DNA from 3 places in the Bacillus sp. 9.4 genome. Region 3 is predicted to be linked to each of the others. Evidence: riboswitches for the same ligand, from Rfam matches in the RefSeq annotation. Region 3 holds a riboswitch; each other region holds the start of a gene.
What was found. Region 3 has a riboswitch for S-adenosylmethionine ahead of ACZ07B_RS08310 (phosphoadenylyl-sulfate reductase). Riboswitches for the same ligand answer to the same signal wherever they lie in the genome.
Positions count from the first base shown of each region.

Region 1: another riboswitch for S-adenosylmethionine. It lies ahead of metN (methionine ABC transporter ATP-binding protein MetN); the one in region 3 lies ahead of ACZ07B_RS08310 (phosphoadenylyl-sulfate reductase).
Region 2: another riboswitch for S-adenosylmethionine. It lies ahead of metK (methionine adenosyltransferase); the one in region 3 lies ahead of ACZ07B_RS08310 (phosphoadenylyl-sulfate reductase).

Region 1 covers NZ_JBVFMU010000003.1:237,724-240,839, reverse strand. The annotation lists gene ACZ07B_RS13285 (toprim domain-containing protein) at 52-414, shown strand; gene ACZ07B_RS13280 (thioredoxin family protein) at 416-736, shown strand; gene ACZ07B_RS13275 (SCP2 sterol-binding domain-containing protein) at 843-1,187, shown strand; SAM riboswitch class I at 1,302-1,408, shown strand; gene metN (methionine ABC transporter ATP-binding protein MetN) at 1,514-2,539, shown strand; gene metP (methionine ABC transporter permease MetP) at 2,532-3,116, shown strand, end outside.
Region 2 covers NZ_JBVFMU010000001.1:1,132,973-1,136,088, forward strand. The annotation lists gene asnB (asparagine synthase (glutamine-hydrolyzing)) at 1-65, opposite strand, end outside; gene metK (methionine adenosyltransferase) at 215-1,417, opposite strand; SAM riboswitch class I at 1,585-1,723, opposite strand; gene pckA (phosphoenolpyruvate carboxykinase (ATP)) at 1,920-3,116, shown strand, end outside.
Region 3 covers NZ_JBVFMU010000002.1:348,779-351,894, reverse strand. The annotation lists gene pyrF (orotidine-5'-phosphate decarboxylase) at 1-112, shown strand, start outside; gene pyrE (orotate phosphoribosyltransferase) at 109-741, shown strand; SAM riboswitch class I at 886-991, shown strand; gene ACZ07B_RS08310 (phosphoadenylyl-sulfate reductase) at 1,152-1,853, shown strand; gene cysP (sulfate permease) at 1,865-2,929, shown strand; gene sat (sulfate adenylyltransferase) at 2,978-3,116, shown strand, end outside.

The sequences.
Region 1 (3,116 bases), on a different contig from region 3:
TTTTACAATCTGAACGTTTCAAATTTGACGCGGCAGGTGAACAAGATGAAGATGGATGAGCTGGAAAAGGTTATGATTGTCGAGGGGAAATCAGATAAAGAGAAAATCGAAAGCGTCCTGAATGAACCGGTGCGCATTATCTGCACAAACGGAACAATCAGCCAGCTGAGGCTCGAGGAATTGGCTGACGAGCTTTATGATAAAGACGTCTATATATTAGTTGATGCTGATGAATCAGGTGAGAAATTGAGAAAACAGCTGAAGCGTGAATTTAATGAAGCCTGCCATCTCCATATCGACAGAGCCTATAAGGAAGTAGCGGCTGCGCCCAGGCACCATGTCGCCTCTGTATTGCTGCGTGCGAATCTGAATGTCCATACTATTTTTCTTGAAAGAAAGTCCCGAGGTGTATAGCATGAAAGAACTCCAAGAACACGAACTTGATCATATTGAAGATGATGTGTACCTTCTATATTTATATACTCCGTTTTGCGGCACCTGCCAGCTTGCAAGCAAAATGCTGACAGTGGTGAAAGAAATGCTGCCGGATGTCGCCTTCTATCAAAACAATGTCAATTACTCTCCGACATTCGCAAAAGCGTATCAAATTGAAAGCGTCCCTTGTTTTCTGCTGTTTAAAGGCGGAAAGGTGGTCGAAAGAGGATATGCATTTCATTCCGTTTCTTATTTATATGAGCTGATCAAACAAAAATCATCTTCCGCATCCCATTTATGACATATTTCTCAGCATATCCAATGAAATTGTCGTTCGTTTTATAAAGGGGTTCTTGCGACAAAGAGAGAAATGTGTATGTATGACCAACAAATAGGAGGTTGTACATATGGAGAAAGCGGAAGTTTTAGAAGATGAGTATCAGCATCTGTTTTTAAAACCCCTTTTGAATGCCTCAACATTGCTCATTACCTTCCAAGGAGAAGCAGAAGCCTTAACCGTCTCAATAAACGAACAGGGAGAAATGAAAAAAGTTTCTCCGCCCCAAACGTCCAACCTGACCTTTTACGGAAACCAAACGGAAATTATTGATTTATTGCACGGAGACATTTCCCTTCAGCACCTGATTCGGAGCGGAAGCCTCAAAGTAAAGGGATCATTCAGGGCCCTGTTAAAACTGGAAGCCATTCTCTGGCTGACAAATGGGTTTTTTCAGAGGATTTTAAAAAATTAAAAAATAATAAATTATTATAATAGTAAAAGTTGACATCATTTATTTTATTGACATTTAATCATTCGCCGTGCTATTCTACATTAAGAATTTCCGGACGAAAAAGACTATATATTTCTCTTATCAAGAGAGGTGGAGGGAAGTGCCCTATGAAGCCCGGCAACCATCAACACTGTTGAAATGGTGCCAATTCACACGAAGCGTTCAGCTTTGAAAGATGAGAGAAAGGCATTTTATATAAGCCTTTCTGCTCAAGTGTGCAGAAAGGCTTTTCTTTTGCAGAAAAAACCGGAAGATTTCTTAGAATAGTGTTAAGGCAGGTGATTGCTTTGATCAATCTTCAGGATGTTTCAAAAGTTTACAAGTCGAAACATGGAGATGTCAATGCTGTCCAAAATGTCTCGCTTTCCATTAAAAAAGGTGAGATTTTTGGAATTATAGGATATAGCGGAGCTGGTAAGAGTTCCTTAATCCGTCTGCTGAACGGCCTTGAGAAACCAACCTCAGGAACCGTGGAAGTGGCGGGAACCAAGATTAATGAAGTAAATGGACGCGGTTTAAGAAAAGCACGCCATGAAATCAGTATGATTTTCCAGCATTTCAATTTGCTTTGGTCGCGGACCGTCAGAGATAATATCATGTTTCCTTTAGAAATTGCCGGGGTGAAAAAGAGCGAGCGGATCAAGCGCGCCAATGAACTGATTAAACTGGTAGGTTTAGAAGGAAAAGAAAAATCATATCCGTCCCAGCTGAGCGGCGGGCAGAAGCAGCGTGTCGGAATTGCCAGAGCGCTTGCAAACAATCCGAAGGTTCTCCTTTGTGACGAAGCGACATCAGCATTAGATCCGCAAACGACAGATTCAATTCTGGATCTATTGTCCGATATTAATGAAAGGCTCGGTTTGACGATTGTGCTGATTACGCACGAAATGCATGTCATCCGCAAAATCTGCAACAGAGTCGCCGTCATGGAAAACGGCAAGGTGGTCGAAGAAGGCGAGGTTCTCGATGTCTTTAAAAATCCAAAGGAACATATGACAAAACGATTTGTTCAACAGGTGACAGAGCCGGAAGAAACGAAAGAGACGCTTCAGCACCTTCTTGATGATACAGCATCAGGAAAAATGGTTCAGCTCACATTTGTCGGTGAGTCAGCTGAACAGCCTCTGATTACAGAGATGATCAGAAACTTCAATGTCAGCGTCAATATTCTGCAAGGGAAAATTTCGCAGACGAAGGATGGGGCTTACGGTTCACTGTTCATCCACATTGACGGAGACGAGGAAGAAGTGCAAAACGTGATCCGATTCATTAATGACAAACAGGTGAAAGCAGAGGTGATCACGAATGTTTGAAAAATACTTCCCGAACGTTGATTTAACTGAATTATGGAACGCGACATATGAAACACTTTATATGACGCTGATTTCTTTACTGTTTGCTTTTGTCATCGGGGTCATCCTCGGCTTGCTGCTCTTTCTGACGAGCAAAGGAAGCCTCTGGCAGAATAAAGCGGTCAACTCTGTGATTTCGGCCGTTGTTAACATATTCAGATCGATTCCGTTCCTTATTTTAATTATTTTACTATTAGGTTTTACGAAATTTTTAGTCGGCACGATCTTAGGGCCAAACGCCGCATTGCCGGCGCTGGTAATCGGCTCGGCACCATTTTACGCGCGCCTTGTTGAAATCGCGCTGCGTGAGGTGGATAAAGGTGTGATTGAAGCCGCTAAATCAATGGGCGCGAAAACGTCTACGATTATTTTCAAAGTGCTGATTCCGGAATCAATGCCTGCTCTTATTTCTGGCATTACGGTTACTGCCATCGCTTTGATCGGCTCAACGGCAATTGCCGGAGCCATTGGTTCAGGAGGCCTTGGAAACCTTGCGTACGTAGAAGGATATCAGTCTAATAACGCTGATGTTACCTTC
Region 2 (3,116 bases), on a different contig from region 3:
AGTTCTTCTTGATCAGCGGTTTGAGCTAACGGATGCTTGTTAAAAACCCCGACAAATCCACACATAGTATTGCCTCCATAATTAAAATTGTCATCATTGAACCCCTATTTATAGACGCTGTGAATAGTATTTGGTTTCACAGTTATGTAAAAAAATAAACATGAATACAACGATAAAAAAGGGAAAGCCGCTTAACCAGTAAGCGGCTATAAAATTATTCTCCTAACGCTTCTTTACGCAGCTGCTCCGCTTTGTCTGTGCGCTCCCATGGAAGGTCAACATCGTGACGTCCAAAGTGGCCGTACGCAGCAGTTTGTTTGTAGATCGGACGGCGCAAATCAAGCATTTTGATAATGCCGGCAGGTCGTAAATCAAAGTTATTGCGAACAACTTCAATCAGTTTTTCCTCAGAAGCTTTTCCGGAACCGAATGTGTTGATTGAGATTGACACAGGCTGTGCAACACCGATCGCGTAAGCAAGCTGTACTTCGCAAGAATCAGCAAGCTCAGCCGCAACGATGTTTTTCGCAACGTATCTTGCCGCATAAGCTGCAGAACGGTCTACCTTCGTCGCGTCCTTACCTGAGAACGCGCCTCCGCCGTGGCGTGCATAGCCGCCGTACGTATCAACGATGATTTTGCGTCCTGTAAGTCCCGCATCCCCTTGAGGGCCTCCGATTACGAAACGTCCTGTAGGGTTGATGAAATATTTTGTTTCTTCATCAATCAGTTCTTCAGGAACAACCGGATTGATTACATGTTCTTTAATGTTGCGCTGAATTTGCTCAAGTGTAATTTCAGGATGATGCTGAGTTGAAATCACAATCGCGTCAATGCGGACTGGTTTGTTATTTTCATCGTACTCAACCGTTACCTGTGTTTTGCCGTCAGGGCGAAGGTACGGAAGAATATCTTCTTTACGGACTTCACTTAGGCGGCGGGCTAATTTATGGGCAAGTGAAATTGGAAGAGGCATAAGCTCTTTCGTTTCGTTGCACGCATAACCGAACATTAATCCTTGGTCACCCGCACCAATCGCTTCAATTTCTTCGTCGCTCATTGTGCCTTCACGGGCTTCAAGCGCTTGGTCTACGCCCATCGCGATATCAGCAGACTGCTCATCAATTGATGTTAAAACCGCACAAGTTTCCGCATCAAATCCGTATTTCGCACGTGTGTATCCGATTTCTTTAATGGTTTGGCGAACCGTTTTCGGAATGTCAACATACGTAGAAGTTGTGATCTCTCCGCTTACAAGAACCAAACCTGTTGTCACAGATGTTTCACAAGCAACACGCGCGTTAGGGTCTTTCTTTAAAATTTCATCTAAAATGCTGTCAGAAATCTGGTCACAGATTTTATCCGGATGCCCCTCCGTAACAGATTCTGATGTAAATAAACGACGATTTTTACTCATGATTTGCTTCCTCCTGCACAAGGCCTCCCGAAAGACCTTGTATATATGATACGGAACTCGCTCCCTCTTATACAATGTACAGTTATATTAGAGAATGTTAATTGGCATATTTATGAAATAAAAAAACCTTTTCCATCGAGGAAAGGGTTTGGTCTTTGTGCCTTTCACTCTTATCGCTCAAGGAATCATACAACCTTGCAACAGGTTAGCACCTTGGTTGTCTCACTCAGTTGAACATAATAAATAACAGAGAAACCGGTTGCTGGGCTTCATAGGGCCTGTCCCTCCGCCAGCTCGGGATAAGAGTATCCGCTCAATGAAATATCTTATCGTAAAAGGGTTTGCAATGTCAATATGATTCAGAAGAAATAGGCACCTATATTGAGGGAAAACAATGGAAATGCACACACAAAAAATAATAAATAGTATAGACTATTTGAAAATATATGTTATACTAATTCACAATTAGCAAAACACAAAAAACGATAAAGGAAGGTTTCATATGAACTCAGTTGATTTGACCGCTGATTTACAAGCCTTATTAACATGTCCAAATGTGCGTCATAATTTATCAGCAGCACAGCTAACAGAAAAAGTCCTCTCCCGAAACGAAGGCATTTTAACATCCACAGGTGCTGTTCGCGCGACAACAGGCGCTTACACAGGACGCTCACCTAAAGATAAATTCATCGTGGAGGAAGAAAGCACGAAAAATAAGATCGATTGGGGCCCGGTGAATCAGCCGATTTCAGAAGAAGCGTTTGAGCGGCTGTATACGAAAGTTGTCAGCTATTTAAAGGAGCGAGATGAACTGTTTGTTTTCGAAGGATTTGCCGGAGCAGACGAGAAATACAGGCTGCCGATCACTGTCGTAAATGAGTTCGCATGGCACAATTTATTTGCGCGGCAGCTGTTTATCCGTCCGGAAGGAAATGATAAGAAAACAGTTGAGCAGCCGTTCACCATTCTTTCTGCTCCGCATTTCAAAGCGGATCCAAAAACAGACGGCACTCATTCCGAAACGTTTATTATTGTCTCTTTTGAAAAGCGGACGATCTTAATCGGCGGAACTGAGTATGCCGGTGAAATGAAGAAGTCCATTTTCTCCATTATGAATTTCCTGCTGCCTGAAAGAGATATTTTATCTATGCACTGCTCCGCCAATGTCGGTGAAAAAGGCGATGTCGCCCTTTTCTTCGGACTGTCAGGAACAGGCAAGACCACCCTGTCGGCAGATGCTGACCGCAAGCTGATCGGTGACGATGAACATGGCTGGTCTGATACAGGTGTCTTTAATATTGAAGGCGGGTGCTACGCTAAGTGCATTCATTTAAGCGAGGAAAAGGAGCCGCAAATCTTTAACGCGATCCGCTTCGGGTCTGTTCTGGAAAATGTCGTTGTTGATGAAGATACACGCGAAGCCAATTATGATGATTCCTTCTATACTGAAAACACGCGGGCAGCTTACCCGATTCATATGATTGACAACATCGTCACTCCAAGCATGGCCGGCCATCCGTCAGCAATTGTATTTTTGACGGCTGATGCCTTCGGAGTCCTGCCGCCGATCAGCAAACTGACGAAGGAGCAGGCGATGTACCATTTCTTGAGCGGTTACACGAGTAAGCTCGCCGGAACCGAACGTGGTGTAACGTCTCCTGAAACGACGTTCTCTACATGCTTCGGCTCACCGTTCCTG
Region 3 (3,116 bases):
AAGAGAGAAAGGTTCATCAGCGATTGTAGTAGGACGCTCGATTACAAAAGCGGAAGACCCGGTAAAAGCCTATAAGGCTGTCAGACTTGAATGGGAGGGAATCAAATCTTGAAACAAATCATCGCAAAACATCTATTAGACATCCAAGCTGTATTTTTACGCCCGAACGAGCCGTTCACATGGGCAAGCGGCATTTTATCACCGATCTACTGTGACAACCGCCTTACGCTATCTTTCCCAGAGGTCAGAAACGATGTTGCTTCAGGTATCAGCAAGCTTGTCAAAGAGCATTTTCCTGAAGCTGAAATGATTGCGGGAACAGCAACTGCCGGTATTCCTCATGCTGCTCTTGCGGCTGACCGTTTGAATCTTCCGATGTGTTATGTGAGGAGCAAGCCGAAGGCGCACGGAAAAGGCAATCAGATTGAGGGAGCTGTGCAAGAAGGGCAAAAAACAGTTGTCATTGAAGACTTAATTTCCACAGGAGGCAGCGTGCTTGAAGCTTGTGCAGCTTTACAAGCGGCCGGCTGTGAAGTGCTTGGTGTCGTCTCAATCTTTACGTACGGACTTCCTAAAGCGGAGGAAGCCTTCGCAAAGGCAGAACTGCCATACTACTCATTAACTGATTATGATACGCTCACAGAGGTCGCGCTTGAAAACGGAAATATTCATTCAGATGATCTAAAAAAGCTGCAAACATGGAAACGAAATCCCGAGTCAAAAGATTGGTTTAAAAAATAAAAAATAAATTCAAATGATGTAAAGAGGCTTCAAAGCCTTGATGTACTTGAAAACAGGCTATGAGGCCTGTTTTTTTATTAATCCTATAAAAAAAGTCGGGTTGACTTATGTTAGAATTGTGCTAAAATTTACTACAAATCTAAAAACTTATCAAGAGCGGCTGAGGGACTGGACCTATGAAGCCCGGCAACCTGCATAGTTTGTAAGGTGCTACTTCCAGCAAAATGAATTCCATTTTGAAAGATAAGGGCTACATGCTGTTCCTGTCTTTCTTTCCGCCGGATTGAAAGTTTTTTATTTTAAGAGGTAAAAGGCTATCTGTATATCAGCAGCCGCGAATCACATTACATGGGAAAAGACAACCGGCAGAAAGTTACTGTTTGTTTGTCTCCGAAAGGAGGAAAGAAGAAATGTTAACGTATGATAATTGGGAAGAACCAACGATTACATTTCCGGAAGACGATCCTTATAAAGGAGCGCTGTCAGTTTTAAAATGGGCATACGGCCATTACGGCGATCAGCTTGTTTATGCTTGCAGTTTCGGAATTGAGGGAATCGTTCTGATTGACTTAATTTATAAAGTGAAAAAAGACGCAGAGATTGTGTTTCTTGATACAGGACTTCATTTTAAAGAAACCTATGAAACAATTGAACGAGTGAAAGAGCGTTATCCGGGTCTTAATATCATCCTGAAAAAACCAGACCTCACCCTTGAGGAACAAGCCGAAGAACATGGTGACAAACTATGGGAAAGAGAGCCGAATCAGTGCTGCTATCTTAGAAAGGTCGTTCCTTTAAGAGAGGCGCTTTCAGGACATCCAGCCTGGCTTTCCGGCCTGCGCCGTGATCAAGGGCCAAGCCGTGCCAATACGAATTTCTTAAACAAAGATGAAAAATTCAAGTCAGTAAAAGTTTGCCCGCTTATCCATTGGACTTGGAAAGACATTTGGAGATACACATCCCGGAATGAACTGGACTACAATCCGCTTCATGACCAAGGATATCCAAGTATTGGCTGTGCGCCTTGCACTGCTCCCGCTTTTACAGCAGAGGATTTGCGCTCAGGCAGATGGAATGGTATGGCGAAAACAGAATGCGGACTGCATGAATAAGGAGCTGCAAAATGGAATTAGCCGCTATTTTATTTAGCTTGTTTTTCGCGATGAATATTGGTGCAAGCGGCGCTGCAGCTTCGATGGGGGTTGCTTACGGCTCCGGAGCCATCAAAAAGAAAACCTACGCTTTGATCCTATGCGCAGTCGGTGTCTTTGCCGGGGCGGTCATTGGCGGAGGCGAGGTTGTAAAAACAATCAGCTCCGGCATTATTCCTGAGCAGACGATTACACTGACGATTGTTTGCATCATTATTGGAGCTGCTGCCCTGTCGCTCTTTACTGCTAATCTGCTCGGCATTCCTTTGTCGACAAGTGAAGTAACAGTCGGCGCGGTTGTCGGCGTGGGAGTGGCTTATAAAGTATTGTTTGTGAACAATCTTCTGATCATTGTGTCATTTTGGGTTTTTGTCCCGCTGTTCGCTTTCGGCTTCACCTATTTCGTATCTAAGCTGTTTCGTTATTTTAAGATTGAAGTAAAATCTTCTAAAAAGCAAAAAATCCTCGGCATTGTTTTGTTAGTTGCCGGATTTTTCGAAGCATTCTCTGCCGGCATGAATAACGTGGCGAATGCTGTTGGCCCGTTAGTAGCTGCCGGTGTGCTTGATGTCGGAAAAGGAACCTTGTATGGAGGAGCTTTTGTTGCTCTTGGCGCACTGTTATTAGGCCGGCGAGTGCTAGAAACAAACGGGAAGAAAATTACGAGATTCTCCAAAGGGGAAGGCATTCTCTTATCCGGTACAGGAGCGGGACTGGTGATCATCAGTTCTGTATTTGGGATGCCGGTGCCCTTGGCGCAAGTCACGTCATCGTCTATTATCGGAATAGGCATGGCAAAAAACGGTCCGAACGTGTTCCATAAACAAGTTGTTCAAACGATGCTGAAGGTATGGATCGTATCGCCGTTTTTATCTTTATCGATTTCTTATCTGCTTGTATCCTTGTTTTTAAAAGCAGATTATTATTCGATCTTTATCATGGTAAGTGTGCTTTTAGCGACGGGCGGTGCCGTCAGCCTGACAAAGGCCATTCGTAAAGAGAGACGCTCAGTCCACGAACAAGGCGGGGGAATCTGATCATTAATCTGAGTAATTTTATAAGTTAACTAGGAGGAGATGGATATTATGAGCTTAGCACCACACGGAGGAACATTAATAAACAGAGTAGATGAATCATATGATGTGAGCGGCATTCAAAAAGAAATTGAACTTGATTTAATTTCTTTCGCGGATTTGGAATTGATCGGTATCGGTGCATACAGCC